Regions from separate parts of the Paenibacillus sp. YAF4_2 genome, predicted to be linked through region 3. Evidence: riboswitches for the same ligand, from Rfam matches in the RefSeq annotation. Region 3 holds a riboswitch; each other region holds the start of a gene.
What was found. Region 3 has a riboswitch for cyclic di-AMP ahead of AB4Y93_RS13745 (APC family permease). Riboswitches for the same ligand answer to the same signal wherever they lie in the genome.
Positions count from the first base shown of each region.

Region 1: it holds a riboswitch for cyclic di-AMP, as region 3 does, so the genes downstream of both, AB4Y93_RS12000 (KamA family radical SAM protein) here and AB4Y93_RS13745 (APC family permease) in region 3, are expected to answer to the same signal.
Region 2: it holds a riboswitch for cyclic di-AMP, as region 3 does, so the genes downstream of both, AB4Y93_RS23100 (hypothetical protein) here and AB4Y93_RS13745 (APC family permease) in region 3, are expected to answer to the same signal.
Region 4: it holds a riboswitch for cyclic di-AMP, as region 3 does, so the genes downstream of both, AB4Y93_RS27285 (ubiquitin-like domain-containing protein) here and AB4Y93_RS13745 (APC family permease) in region 3, are expected to answer to the same signal.

Region 1 covers NZ_JBFRCT010000004.1:342,457-346,185, reverse strand. The annotation lists gene thiO (glycine oxidase ThiO) at 1-257, shown strand, start outside; gene thiD (bifunctional hydroxymethylpyrimidine kinase/phosphomethylpyrimidine kinase) at 285-1,112, shown strand; gene AB4Y93_RS12005 (hypothetical protein) at 1,174-1,524, shown strand; cyclic di-AMP (ydaO/yuaA leader) riboswitch at 1,610-1,746, shown strand; gene AB4Y93_RS12000 (KamA family radical SAM protein) at 1,930-2,949, shown strand; gene AB4Y93_RS11995 (alpha/beta hydrolase) at 3,005-3,729, shown strand, end outside.
Region 2 covers NZ_JBFRCT010000010.1:287,524-291,252, forward strand. The annotation lists gene kdpA (potassium-transporting ATPase subunit KdpA) at 1-640, opposite strand, end outside; gene kdpF (K(+)-transporting ATPase subunit F) at 668-781, opposite strand; gene AB4Y93_RS23100 (hypothetical protein) at 930-1,349, opposite strand; cyclic di-AMP (ydaO/yuaA leader) riboswitch at 1,467-1,651, opposite strand; cyclic di-AMP (ydaO/yuaA leader) riboswitch at 1,767-1,963, opposite strand; gene rlmN (23S rRNA (adenine(2503)-C(2))-methyltransferase RlmN) at 2,672-3,729, shown strand, end outside.
Region 3 covers NZ_JBFRCT010000005.1:141,880-145,608, reverse strand. The annotation lists gene AB4Y93_RS13750 (Lrp/AsnC family transcriptional regulator) at 1-76, shown strand, start outside; gene AB4Y93_RS13745 (APC family permease) at 128-1,954, opposite strand; cyclic di-AMP (ydaO/yuaA leader) riboswitch at 2,105-2,285, opposite strand; gene bglX (beta-glucosidase BglX) at 2,583-3,729, opposite strand, start outside.
Region 4 covers NZ_JBFRCT010000016.1:63,401-67,129, forward strand. The annotation lists gene AB4Y93_RS27285 (ubiquitin-like domain-containing protein) at 82-1,218, opposite strand; cyclic di-AMP (ydaO/yuaA leader) riboswitch at 1,460-1,668, opposite strand; gene AB4Y93_RS27290 (TatD family hydrolase) at 1,852-2,625, opposite strand; gene AB4Y93_RS27295 (HD domain-containing protein) at 2,656-3,729, opposite strand, start outside.

The DNA.
Region 1 (3,729 bases), on a different contig from region 3:
GCAAATGGAATAAGCAGGCGTTCCCGTTCCTGGCGGAGCAGGAGCCATTCCATCGCTGGGCAGGCCTTCGCCCTTCCACGCAGGATGGTTTCCCGCTGCTGGGGCCTTTGCAGCAATCTGCCGGTCGTGTCGTCATGGCGGCTGGTCATTATCGCAATGGTATTCTGCTTAGCCCAGTAACGGCGCAGGTCGTTGCCGATTATATCGATGGCGGCAGTCCATTATCGGCGTTTGCGCCTGAACGGTTCTCTCATTAATACAATAGAAAGGGGGTTAGATTTAAGATGTCGGAGTACATAAACGGGCAAGTGGCAAGAGCTTTGACGATTGCTGGCTCAGACAGCGGCGGAGGAGCCGGTATTCAGGCAGATTTGAAAACGTTCCAGGAGCTAGGCGTCTACGGCATGTCTGCCCTGACTGCAGTAACTGCGCAAAATACGCTTGGTGTTCAAGGCGTATTCCCGCTGACGAAGGAAGCAGTAACAGCACAAATTCATTCCGTGGGCAGCGATATTGGTGTTGATGCGCTGAAGACAGGAATGTTGTTCAGTGCGGAGATCATTGAGGCGGTTGCAGAGGCGATTGTTTTCTTCGGCTGGACGAAGGTAGTGATTGATCCTGTGATGATTGCCAAAGGAGGAGCTTCACTGCTTCAAGCGGATGCGATCCGGGCGCTCACCCGCAAGCTGCTCCCGCTTACGATGATTATTACGCCTAACATTCCAGAAGCCGAGTATCTAACTGGGATGGGAATCCGCAATAAAGCCGATAAGGTAGAAGCAGCCAAGAAGCTTGTTGATTTTGGCGCCAAGTATGTCCTTATCAAGGGCGGGCATGAAGCAGGAGCAGAAGCGGTTGATTTGTTGTTCGACGGCAGCAGCTTCAGCGAGTTGTCGGGCAAGCGAATCGAGACAGCGCGTACGCATGGCACCGGCTGTACGTATTCGGCGGCTCTGACAGCAGGCCTCGCGGAGGGACTTGGAATAGAGGAAGCTGTACATCAAGCAAAAGCCTACATTCAAGCGGCCATCGAGGATAGCATCGCAATCGGCAGCGGACATGGCCCGACCAACCACTGGGCTTACCGCCGCAGAGGACTTGTCCCTCAATAGCATGTCTTGTCCTAATTCCGCTCTCTTGATCATACATATGAGAAAGAGGAGCGTGAATAATGTGGAAGACAAGACGGTTAAGCGATATTACCGATTGAAGCAGAAGCAGAAAGAGATTGAGCAGGAATTATCTGAGCTGCGCGGTGAAATTGTGAAGCATTGTACCGAGCAGGAGCTCTCCGAACTGGAGATTGGTAGTTATAAAATAAGGATTGTCGCACAGGAGCGTAAGGAATTCGACGAGACGAAGCTGTTCGCAGCACTTCCGGATCCGGAAGTATGGCGGCTGCTCTCGAAGCCTGACTCCTCGAAAATCGCCGGTCTGATTAAGCTGAATGTGATTTCAGAAGATACAATCAAAGATACGTATTCCGTAAAGCACTTATCTCTTCTTCAGGTGGATAAGAAGTGAGTGAACGTAGCAGGGAATCCCGTCCGTGAAATTTGGGCGGGATTTTTATTTACTTAATTATTGACAATATTAAGAATTGTGAGATAATTACAATAAGCTTAGTTCTCGGTACGCCGAGAAGCGGGGAAACCAATCTTTTGGGGCGAATCAGCCAGACTTTGGCTGTAGGGAACCATCTATCCCGAGTCCGTCAGCTAACCTCGTCAGCTTGAGATGGGTCTTTTGCGAATAACATTGCGAATTATTAGACCCTTTAACAGGGTCTTTTTCTGTTTAGAGGCCCACATGCACACAGAGCATGCCCATGCTCTGTGCTGCTGGGGTCTTTTTTTATTTTTCTGGGGGTGGGATGGACTTCCCGGCAAGTAGGTGAGAAAGTCAACAAACCTTTTGGAGGGATGACGAATGGTACAACCAATGGCTGATAAAGGAAGAGCGGCAGGGCTGTCAGAGGCGGAGAGAGAGCGGCTTAAGAAGCATTTTCGCGTCAATGATTACTACTTAAACCTGATTGACTGGGATGATCCGAAGGATCCGATCCGCAAGCACTTGATTGCAACGGCTGGGGAAGCTCACGGAGAGACTTTGGAGGATGCTAGTGGCTGTAAGCATGTCTACCATTCGATGGCGTTGCTCTCCGTCTCCCATGCTGCAGAAGGACTTGCCTATATTGCAGAACATACTGAAATCCATAAAGTTGTACTGACTGGTGGTGACAGCCTCTTATTAGCAACCGCTAAGCTGCGCCGAATTATCGAGCAACTGCGGGAATTGGATCATGTTGGCACAATCCGGCTGGACTCTAGAATCCCGATCTTTAATCCGATGCGGATCTATGAGGACTCCGAGCTGTTAGATATGCTTCACAAGTTCTCAAGTCCAGAGAAACGGATTTATATCATGACCTCCATTAATCATCCGCGCGAAATAACGGCAGAAGCGAAGAAAGCCTTTAATGCGCTGCATCAGGCAGGAGCTGTAGTCGTCAATCAAACCCCTATTGTAAAAGGCGTCAATAATGACCCGCTTGTACTTGGCAAGCTGATCGATCAATTGTCCAGAGCGGGGGTAACGCCGTATTCCTTTATCGTTAACCGTCCCCATACCGCAGCATACGCTGAATCCGTATTGTCTCTGAAGAGTATTTATTCCATTGTAGAGCAAGCAAAAGTACTGACCGCAGAGCTTGGTCAGCGCATCAGATTGTTAATGGCGCATACCTTTGGCAAGATTGAGCTTCTAGATATTGAAGCCGGCAAAGCCTATGTAAAATATCATCATTATAAAGAAGATGGCAATGGGCGTTTCATGATGCTCGACTGTCCGCCTGAAGCCGCTTGGATTGATGATTTGACCGATCATGATGACCATACGGTATATATATCGCAGGAACAACTTCCTAAAGTGAATAAAGGATGTTCTTGAATTGAAGTAGAAGTAGTTAGGGATAGTAACTCACATCCCGGGAGGCTTCTATTCAATGAGAGAATACGGTCAAGAACTAGTTAATGCTTTGCAGGCTCAGCAGGAAGAAGTAAGCTTGAACGGAACACCGGTTATTGTAAAAGGTAATCCGGAAGAGACAAGAGCAGGTTACTTGGATCCGTATGAGCTTAAACTGATCAGGCAGTGGATTGATGCCAGCCAGCAACAGGCCCCCCCTGCCACGCCGCCTACTCCGGAACAGCAGCTTCAGCTCATTCGAGATGCAATGGGTTTTCCGAATCGGAACTTGAATACGGTCGAGATTTACACGGGCTATGAACGGATACAGCTTGGCGATAATGAGGTTGGCCTTTGGCGGTATTATCCGCGTAAGTCGATGCGTAAGCCGAACAAACCTTGTCTCATTTATATTCACGGGGGCGGATGGATTGGCGGAACGGTATTTGCGGTAGAGAATCCATGCCGGCTGATCGCGGAACTGGCGGATGCCGTTGTCTTTAATATTGATTATTCGCTGGCTCCGGAGCATAAATTCCCGAATGGGTTTAATGATTGCTTTAACGCTGTTCAATATATTTACGAGCATGCGGAGGAGTATGGCATAGACCGGAACCGGATCGCGGTTGGCGGCGATAGTGCTGGTGGTAACTTAACTGCAGCAGCAGCGCTCAAAGACCGGGATCTAGGTACTCGTATGATTGCCCAGCAGGTGTTGATCTATCCATGTGTCACCTTCATTAATGATGTGAAAGGCTATCG
Region 2 (3,729 bases), on a different contig from region 3:
TATTTTGCGTGGCACCTTCTAGCGTTGTTGCGGTTATGTTCGGATCAAATGTCTGTGGCACATGCAAAGCCACCAGTACCAGCGTGACAAGCACGGCCAGCGGCAGAAAAATCCGGGTATGCGACTTCACGAAATCCTCGAAGAAGTTACCGATTGTTGTGCCTTTGCTCGTCAGACCACGGATAAATGCAATCGCAACCGAGAAGCCTGTAGCCGCTGATGTGAACATCATCATCATAATGACAGCCATCTGCGAGAAGTAAGAAAGCCCGGTCTCCCCGCTGTAATGCTGCAAGTTCGTATTCGTGATGAAGCTGATGACGGTATTAAAGGACAAGGTCTGTTCCATACCGCCGATGTTATTCGGATTGCCAGGGAGCCCGCCTTGAAAGCGCAGGATCAAATAGCTGATGGCAACTAATACGATATTAGTTAGAAGAAAGCTAAGCGCGTATTTTTTCCAGGTCATGCCTGCTCGCGATTTTAAGCCGATCACGCTGTAAATGATTCGTTCAGACCACCCGAATACTCGGTCGGTTCGGTTTGGCTCATTCGAGTAGACGTGATAGACGTACGAGCCAAGTGGCTTGACGAGCAGAATAAGCACGCCAATCACGATTAGAAGCTGTAAAATATCCATATTGACCTCCCGCGATCGTTTAAGGGATTAAAATTTTTCTGGATTAATGAGGGCGTACACTAAATAGAGAAAGATAAGTAAAGCCAGACAGAGTGTGACAATCATCGTTTGTCCTCCTCTTGAATCGAGCGGTCGCACCATTGCATAAATCCGGCGAAGAGTACGAATACAGCTGCTAGAAGCAGCACCATATAAATATCCTGCATAACTCTATTCTCCTTAAAAGAATTGGTACACAAATGGCCTATCTCAGCCAATTGAGCAATTCTTGCTTCGTAAGCATGGATTTTTACCCGTTGTCGCTGCCTGTCATGAAGTCGCTTGCTATGAGAAAAGAAGTCTCTGTGCTACTGGAATGAATCACATAATTCGCGCCCATTCCTTTATAGATCAGTCTCGGGTTTGTGCTGTTGGTAATGACACAGATCGATTTCGACGTCCAGCTGCGGCAGATCTGAATGTAGCGGCAGCAAAGGTTCAGGCTTCTCTCGAAAAGAAAAATCCGTCCAATAGGAAGCTCCGGTACCCGCCAGGTGGCTTCTTCAGTCGTGCTTATGACAATGATCGTATTTACCTCAAGTGCGAGCATCCGCTCGTATTCCGCTTTGTTATTCACAAGCGCTGCAAACGGGATATGCCGGCGCTGCAGCTGTTTAATAAAGTCCTCGCCCTGTACGTTTGGTGCAGATACGAGAATATAATCGTTCATGAAGCTCGCTCCTCTTTTCGATAGAGGATTCAACGACAAAAAAACCGCGGAAGAGGGACTCTTCACGCGGCTTATAAGCGCAGCAGAAAATAAACCACGCCTATATTCACGATCATCGTTGCCTCTCTTGTTACGCTTACGAGGTTAGCTGACGGATTCGGGCGTAAGAGTCGCCCTACGCCATGCGGCTTATTCGAGCCGTTCTGGCGATTCACCCCGTGGAAGGCGGGTTGTTTAAATTCAGCCTGCCGTCCGATTGGTTCCCCCGTTCCCCTGTGAAGGAGATTAAGCGATAAAGACATTTTGGAATACAATAGAAAAAGACCGCAGAGGAAAGTTCCCCGCGGCCCCATAAGGTCACAAGATCACATCATCCTCTCTACCTGGAAAATGCCTTCGCAGCCTTAGCTTGCTGGAACAGACATTTTCTTCGCTTACGAGGTTAGCTGACGGATTCGGACGGTGAGAGTCGCCCTACCAGGTTCGGCCGCACGAAGCCTTTCCTGGATTCACCCCTGATAAGCAACAAGATTCATTGGCTCTCACACCGATGACACTGCGCTTATCGATTGGTTCCCCCGTTTCCCATGACGGAAACTCAGCGAATAAAGCATACATTTCAATTGCTGAATCGTATGTTACGCCTGCCTAAGGTTAATGTAAATGAGACATGGAGGCTGCATATTGTCTAATTATTACATTGTGATTGGTTAGAGCGTTTACATCTCGGATGAACTCTACGATGCTCTTTCTTAATTCCTATATCTCTAGATTGCGCTAATTGTGCTCTTAAACTTTTATTTGAAAAAGAAACAATGGACGAGGTAAGATCCATTAGGGACACTAACCAGTGCAATGAATGGTCAAACGGCGAGCTTAAGTTCCCTCAAGGACCTTAATGCAGCGGATGGAGCATCGGAACAGAGGGGAACTTGCCGGGGACCTTATCGCAGAGAATGAGGCGATAAACGAAGGTGAACTAGTCGGCTGCGGCAGCAATAAGACCCTCGCAGGGTCTTATCCGAGCAATGGAGCGGGGAGCGGGAGCCTATAAGACCCTGTCAGGATCTTATGAATAAGAAAAATCAGATGAAAGGTAGTGAAACTGGACTATCTGGAATGAATAAGGCCCTCGCAGGGTCTTATGGGCCAGTTCTGCTGGAGAAAAAATAGCAATAAGACCCTCCGGGGGTCTTATCCGAATAGTGCTGTTGCGAGCTTCTGTCAATTGGCGGGAATCGCCCCTTGTTTTCGTTCGATAATTTTGGGACAATAGGAGTCAGTATGCGGTTTAGGCCGCGTTTGTGAAAAGAGGATAAATAATGAGTACACCTTCCATATATGGATTTACATTAGAGCAATTAATCGCATGGCTGGGCGAGCGCGGACACAAAAAGTTCCGGGCGACTCAAGTGTGGGAATACCTTTACCGGAAGCGGGTTACAAGCTTTGCAGCTATGACAGAAGTTAATCCTGACTGCGTGAAGCTGCTGGAGGAGAACTTTACTATTCAGACGCTGGTTGAGCATACGAAGCAGGAGTCCAAGGATGGAACCGTGAAGCTGCTACTGAAGCTCTTAGACGGCAATCTGATTGAGACGGTCTTGATGCGCCATAAGTTCGGCTTGTCTGTCTGCGTGACAACGCAAGTTGGCTGCAACATCGGCTGCAGCTTCTGCGCAAGCGGCCTGATTAAGAAGAGCCGCGATCTGACCAGTGGCGAGATTGTCGAGCAGATTATGAAGATTCAGCTTCATCTTGATGAAGCTAATCAAGGTGAGAAAGTCAGCCATATCGTTGTGATGGGGATCGGCGAGCCGTTCGATAACTTCATCCATCTGAATGACTTCCTTACAACCGTGAAGGATCATAAGGGTCTAGCGATTGGTCCGCGTCACATCACCGTATCCACCAGCGGGCTTGCTGATAAAATCAGAGAGTTCGCCGACAAGGATCAAGGTGTCAACCTGGCTGTATCGCTGCATGCTCCTAATAATGAGCTGCGGACTCGCATTATGAAGATTAACCGCGCGATTCCAATCGAGAAGCTGATGGACGCTATCGACTATTATCTCGAACGCACGAATCGCCGGATTACGTTGGAGTATATCCTGCTAAGGGACGTTAACGACCAGCAGGAGCATGCGCTTGAGCTTGCCGAGCTGGTGGGTGACCGCCGCCGTTCACTTGTAAACGTGAACTTGATTCCTTACAATCCGGTCGACGAGCACAGCCAATACCAGCGCAGTGAGAACGACTCCATTAAAGGCTTCTACGATACACTTAAGAAGCAAGGGGTCAGCGTCAGCGTCCGTCTGGAGCATGGCGCCGATATCGATGCGGCCTGCGGCCAGCTGCGCAGTAAACAGATGAACAAGGA
Region 3 (3,729 bases):
GCTGGAGGGCATCGTCAACGTCAACACGCATATGGTCATCAAACGGTTCAAGCAAGGCACTGGGTTAGAGCTATAACAGGCATAAAAAAAGCCTTAGCCCCGGAAATCCGGAGGCTAAGGCTTTTTGTTATTTTTTCAAATGGTAAGGCACGGTTGTAATCACGACATCCTTGCGGTAAAGAAGCTGGGTACGGAGCATTAAGCTCGTTTGGTTATGCAAAATGTTCTGCCAGCCCTTCTTCGGAATAAACTGCGGAATAATGACCGTTACCTGGTAATGGTTCTCGCTGGCCTTGCGCTGCACCGTATCAATAAACTTGAAGAGTGGACTCGTTATCGAACGATAGGGCGAATGCAGCGTCACCAGTCTGACGTCCGGCTGGAATTTCTTCCACTTCTCCTCGAAGATCGTCTCATCCTCTTTCTCGAACGGGACGTATACAGCAATAATCTGCTCTGCCTTCAAGGACTTCGCATATAGAATGGAGTGCTCCACGACATGCGTTATACCAGCCACCGGTAATATCATAACATTGCCTTCAATGGGGACTACAGGCTCGCAGGTCGCCAGTCGCAGCTGTTCGCCAACAGCCTCGTAATGCTTCTTAATCCGGTGGAAGACGAAGATAATCAATGGCAGGAAAATCAGAATCGACCATACCTGCTCGAACTTGGTCAAGAAGAACATCATCGATACGATAAAGCTAATCAGTGCACCAATCGAGTTAATAATAAACTTGGGAACCCAGCCTTTTGGCCGCTGACGGATCCATTTCACCAACATACCCGTCTGCGACAAGGTGAACGGTACGAATACACCAACCGCATACAGTGGAATCAAGTGCTCCGTCTTTCCTTGGAAAGCTATAATCAGAATGATAGACAAGATACCAAGGCTGATAATACCGTTCGAATAACCAAGACGGTCACCGCGGACCGTAAACATTCGCGGAATGAACTTATCCTTCGCGAGGTTAACCGCAAGCAGCGGGAACGCCGAGTAGCCGGTATTCGCTGCCAGAATCAAGATCAAGGCCGTTGTGCCTTGGATAAAATAATACATAACGCCGCGTCCAAATATACTCTCTGCAATTTGCGAGGTAACCGTCACATCTTCCCTTGGTGCAACACCGTAGTAGTAAGCAAGGAAGACGATGCCAGCGAACAGAACTGACAGCAGCGCGCCCATGGCCAGCAAGGTTTTCGCAGCGTTGTTTGGCGCTGGATCCTTGAAGTTAGGAATCGCATTCGAGATCGCTTCCACCCCAGTCAAGGCCGAGCTGCCCGAAGCAAAGGCCCGAAGCAGCAGGAACAAGCTGATGCCCGCTACCGGTGTGCCAAGGGATGTATGCAGCTCAGGTGATACATCACCTGAAGCGATTTTATATACACCGACGCCAATCATAATGAAAATCGCCAGTACGAATAAATAAACAGGATATGCGAGGATCGATGCCGATTCGGTCACGCCCCGCAGGTTCAATATGGTGATACAAAGGACGAAAAATACGGCGATCAACACGGTATGGGTATGCAGGCTTGGAAATGCTGAAGTAATCGCATCCGTACCCGCCGATACACTTACTGCTACCGTCAGAATATAATCGACCAGCAAGGAGCCGCCCGATATCAGCCCTGGGAATACCCCGAGATTTTCCTTCGACACCACATAGGCTCCGCCGCCATGCGGATAAGCAAATATAATTTGCCGGTAAGACAAAATAAGTGCCGTTAATAAGACAAGCACCCCGATACCAATCGGAATGGAATACCAAAACGCCGCAGCGCTCACGGTCATCAAGACTAACAAAATTTGCTCAGGACCGTAAGCAACGGACGATAAAGCATCCGAAGACAGGATCGCAAGCGCTTTTGTCTTAATGAGTTTCTGTTCCCCTAATTCCGTGGACTTTAAGGGACGCCCGATCAGTAATCTTTTGATAAGAGTAAACACACAGGTCACCGCCAACAATGAAGTTAAACAACATACGCTTGGATACTCGGGCTACTCATCACTTGTCAGTGCTAATGTAACCATGTTTGCTTTTTTTTACACGAAAAAAAGACCGCAGAGTATCCTCCCGCGGTCATAAAAAACCGAAGTTCACCCTCTCTATCAACGCTTACAAGGTTAGCTGACGGATTCGGGCGTCTAGAGAATCGCCCTACAGCTCTCTGCCTGAACGGCAGCTATGCTGATTCACCCCGGCGGTAACTATAATGGCAGTTATCGCAATTGGTTCCCCTGCTTTCCGACTACTTCGGAAACTCAGCGAATATGAACATATGAAGTTGCTAATTGATCATAGTCCTCTCTCCCTTATCTGTAAACAGCGATAATATTTCAAATAAACGCAGAAATCAGGCTTTAACCGTCATGAATGCGGATACATTCTTGAATCGCTTGCAGAATGTCCTAAAAAGCCAGCCATGCTTTCTTTTACCTTGTTCCAAGGAGATAATTCCCTTAATAAGGGAGCAGATCTGCTATTGTGCAGGAGACATGATCCTACAGGGTCATTAAGCAACTAAAAAGAACGAACCAGCCATCCGGCTGATTCGTTCTTTTTTCGAAAAAACTTTTATTTCACAAACCGGAAAGCCTTTGCTTCCAGATCGCGGCTGTTAGGACCAACAAAGACATGGAATTCGCCAGCATCACTCTTCAGCTGCAGATCCGTGTGGTAATAACAAAGCTGCTCTTCGTTAATTGAGAATGTTACCTTCACCGTCTCACCAGGCTGCAATTGCAGCTTACGGAAGCCCTTCAGCTCCTTAAGTGGACGTACAACCTCACCAGCAATATCACGCACATACAGCTGAACAACCTCTTCCCCGGCAACCGAGCCTGTATTACTTACCTCAACCGATACTTGAAGTGTGTCTTCAGCATGCAGTTCGTCTGTCGACAGACTCACTTCACCGTACGTGAAGCTTGTATAGCTGAGGCCGTAGCCAAACGGCAGAAGAGGCGCATTTGGCATGTCCAGATACTTCGAAACATAACGCTCATTCGCATTCTGCGGGGTGAGCGGACGACCCGTATTGTAGTTGTTATAGTAAATAGGTACTTGACCAACCGAGTAAGGGAATGACATCGTCAGACGTCCCGATGGATTCACATCACCGAACAGGACGTCTGCGATTGCATTGCCGCCTTCCGTACCAGGGAACCAAGCTTCAAGAAGTGCATCCACCTCCTCGATAACGCCATGCAGATCCAGCGGTCTGCCGTTGAACAGTACAACAACCATCGGCTTGCCAAGCGGCTTCAGCTTCTGGATCAGCTTCAGTTGAGCCTGCGGCAGACGGATATCGCCGCGGCTTCCCGCTTCCCCGCTCATCTCAGAGCTTTCGCCAAGTGCCAGGATGATGATGTCAGCATCGGCTGCGACGTTGACTGCTTCCTGGAGCTGCTCTTCCGAACCAGAATCGATGTCGCAGCCTTTGGCTGTGGCAATCAGATCGGTACGTGCGGATAAACCAGCATGAAGCTGAACCGCTTCCTCCTGCTTACCCCAAATCGACCAAGGTCCAAGAATATCGCCGCTCTCAGCGAAAGGCCCGATGAGCGCCAGCTTTTGCCCGCTGCGTAGCGGCAGAGCCTGCTCATTCTTCAGCAGGACACATGATTTCGCCGCAATCTCGCGTGCAGCAGCACGATGCTCATCGCAGAGCAGCACTTCTTTTTCCCGTTCTTCACTAGCTGCGCGGTAAGGGTTCTCGAAG
Region 4 (3,729 bases), on a different contig from region 3:
CACACCTATACACACAAAAAGAAGAGGCAGCGCCTCTTCTTATAATGGCATATTTATCATCGAAATAATAGCATGGAGCAATTAGCTTGCGGAAGGCTTGTTGGGTCCAAGTACGTACACCGTATAGCCTTTTTTTCGGCCAAACTTGTTAGCATAGCTGGTACTGTCAAAATAAACGTCAATCTTACTTCCTTTGACTGCACTGCCCGTATCCTCTGCTCTGCGGAAGCCGATGCCTTCAATGTAAACCCACCAGCCAATTGGAATCACATCCGGATCAACAGCGATCGTCCGGCCTTCCATCACTTTCGCACCGGAAGCCGTAATGCCGTATCCTGGATGATTCTCATCTTTGCCCGTAGACGCTACACCGGCTGAATAAGCGGTTAACGTCACGTTCTTCAGAATCTTCTTGGCTTTAAAGGTGACTCCGCTCTTCGAATACGAGGCCGTGCTCGCATTGCTTGAGAGTGTATGTACATCCTTCTTCGAGCCGATAGCTACGACCTGGCTGACCGTATGTGTCTGCACAACCTTGTCGACCAGCTTGGAGGAGACAAGAACACCATTCTCATACTTCTTCTCCACGCGTTCAATCACGAGGCCATTCTTGCCGGATTGCACCAGCTTCTCCTTCCCTTTATCAAGGGTTGGATCTTGTTTCTTCACGATCGAGAACGGCAAAGTCCGTTCTGTTTCCGACACTTTGGTATCGACGCGAGTAACAGTAACTGTCATCGCCTTCGAAACGGCCGTGTCTAGAGATGGGGTAACCCTATCTTGATCGCGAACAGGAATATTTAATTTCCCGATCGCCGCCTGTACTGTTTTCTCTGTCGTGTACACCGTCGATGTCTTGCCATCTGCTTTTACAGTAACCGGAACCGCTTGTTTAATTTCAATGCGATCTCCGTCTTTGATGGACGCATTTAGAGGTGACGACACCTCATCATATGGCCCTACCGTAATAGCTTGTTCATCCAGTAGGCGTTGCAGGACCCATTGTTTTGTCTTCACAACAGTCTCTTGTCCATTCACTACTACGGATACGCTTTTATCAGCCGATCCGTACAACAACACCAAAAACATGAAAGTCATAGCGATTGAGATAATTGCACTCAGAACAATTAAACGCAAATTTTCATGCTTCCATCGCATTGCGAAAGTCATGCTGGATGATCGCTTCCCATGGGTCTCCATTACTTGGTTCATGCCCACTTCAATCGGTCCTCCTTCATAGCCCCGCCGCCAATCTGTTACGCATGATACATTGACGTGACTATTAAGTATATTGGCGTGACGAGCACGCTCCAGTGTTACGGTCCTCTTACCTCCTGGATCTACCCCTACGAAAGATTATTTCCGCATAAATCGAAAATAAAAAGAAGCCTTCGACAGAGGATCTGATCGTGGCTTCCTGGGTAGTCAAACATTCAGGAAAAGGTAAATACACGAGGTTGATCGCTCTCTATAGACGCTTACGAGGTTAGCTGACGGGTTCGGGCGAGAGAGCTGCCCTATCCACGGTTCGAATGCTCATGGCAATCGCCGCAAAATTCACCCCTGAAGAATTCAATGCGCCGCATGATGCTAACTTGCTTTTTAAACATGCATCTGCCGACGTTGGTTCCCCCGCTCTCCGATTCGGAGATTAAGCGTAAACTGGAAATCCAATACAAAAGTTAAAGCTCTGAGAAAAATGATACCTTCCTGACCACACAATTGTAAAGACGCGTTAAAAGACGATTTTAACGAAATTTTAGCATTCTGAAGGCAAATAAAGCCGATTCCGCCAATTAAAAAGAGTTTTATCGCCGCTATAGTCTTTATTTCAGTGGTTTTAGTCCGTTTTTAAACAATACCAAAACATTTTTTACCGTTTGCGCTTGTAATAAATGCAATTTCCTCCTTGGATTTTCCTGTTATCTCCGCTGCCATGTCTGCGACTAAAGACACATATGAGCTCTCATTTCGCTTCCCTCTGAACGGATGAGGAGCCAAATATGGAGAGTCTGTTTCGATTAATATACGGTCGAGTGGAACCTGTGCAAGCACCTCTTTTGGCACCCTCGCATTTTTGAAAGTGACAGGCCCTCCGAAGGAGATATAGAAGTTCATATCGAGGCATAATTTTGCCGTTTCCCAGCTGCCGGAATAGCAATGCATGACCCCTCCAACCTCAGATGCTTTTTCTTCTCTCAAAATACGAACGATGTCCTCATGAGCATCCCGATTATGAATAACAATTGGCTTACCCAGCTTCCGAGCGAGGCGGATTTGCTCCCGAAATACACGCTGCTGAACGTCCTTTGGTGACGTATCCCAGTGGTAATCAAGTCCAATTTCTCCGATCGCAACGACCTTTGGATGTGAGCAAAGCTGCTCGATCCATTCCAAATCCCCCGGCTCCATGTAGATGCTGTCCACTGGATGCCAGCCAACCGCCGCGTAGATAAAATCATACTTTTCTGCAAGCTCGATTGTGGTCGGAATCGTCTCTCGGTTAAAGCCAATGTTGATCATGAGATCGACACCGGCAGCCCGTGCCCGCTCGATAACTTCTGTGCGGTCGCTGTCGAATTGCGAAGAGTCCAAATGGGTATGTGTGTCGAATAAAGATATCATCTTAGCTGTAATCTCCTTCTATATAAAACCTTAAATTTTGAAAAGCTCCCTTACTCTAGCGCTTAATTGATCAGCCGCAGCAAGGAGTGGCTCGATCGGATAATAAATATGGTATTGTCCCTGGTGCAGACCACTGATGGAATGAACAATGTCGGATTTCACCGATATTTCGCTTAAGCTGTTATCCTCATTTAAAAGCAGAATCGGCGCTTTCTCCTCTTTCCCGCCTTTTTTCGCATCAGGGCGATATATGTCGTATGGCTGGTCAAATGGAAAATCAATTTCCATATGATAATCCGGATTAAGACCAATCGAGATAAACTGCTGAGCAGCTTCTTCTAATAAAGAGTCTCCTGGATCATTAAGCGTAATGTATTTGTACAATCGACGATTGAGGAATCGGTCACATAGCTCGGCAAGAAGAGAATCCCCTTCCTCCGCCCATTGTGCGAAGATCGTCTGCATATAAGCCTCATCCAGCTTCAGATAATCCTTTACCGTAATCGTACCATCCAGAAGTTTGTTAATTGGTCCGGGCATCCATGCAAAGGAATAACCGTTGTCGTACAGCTCCTTCGCCCGACGAGTTATTTGCCGCAATATGATTTCCGAGCTCCGTGTAACCGGATGGAAATAAATTTGCCAATACATTTGATAACGGGACATTAAATAATGCTCGATAGCATGCATGCCGCTTTCTTTTACCACCATTTTGCCTTGAAAAGGACGCAGTACGCGCAATATCCGCTCCAGGTCAAAGTTCCCGTAATGGACACCTGTAAAATAAGCATCACGCAGCAAATAGTCCATACGGTCTGCATCCATTTGGCTGGAGATGAGACTGACGACGATCGGATTCGGATATGTCTTGCCAATAACCGAAGCCACTTTTTCTGGAAAATCATCAGCAACTTGGCGAAGCACGCGATTAACTTCTGTATCCTCAAGCAAGATCGCGCAGGTCCACTGCTCATGATGCGTGTCGAACACCTGCTCCAGCGAATGAGAGAACGGTCCATGACCAACGTCATGCAGCAAGGCCGCGCATAGGGCCAGAAGTCTTTCTTCCTGCGGCCAATCCGGATAATGATTGCGCTCAAACTG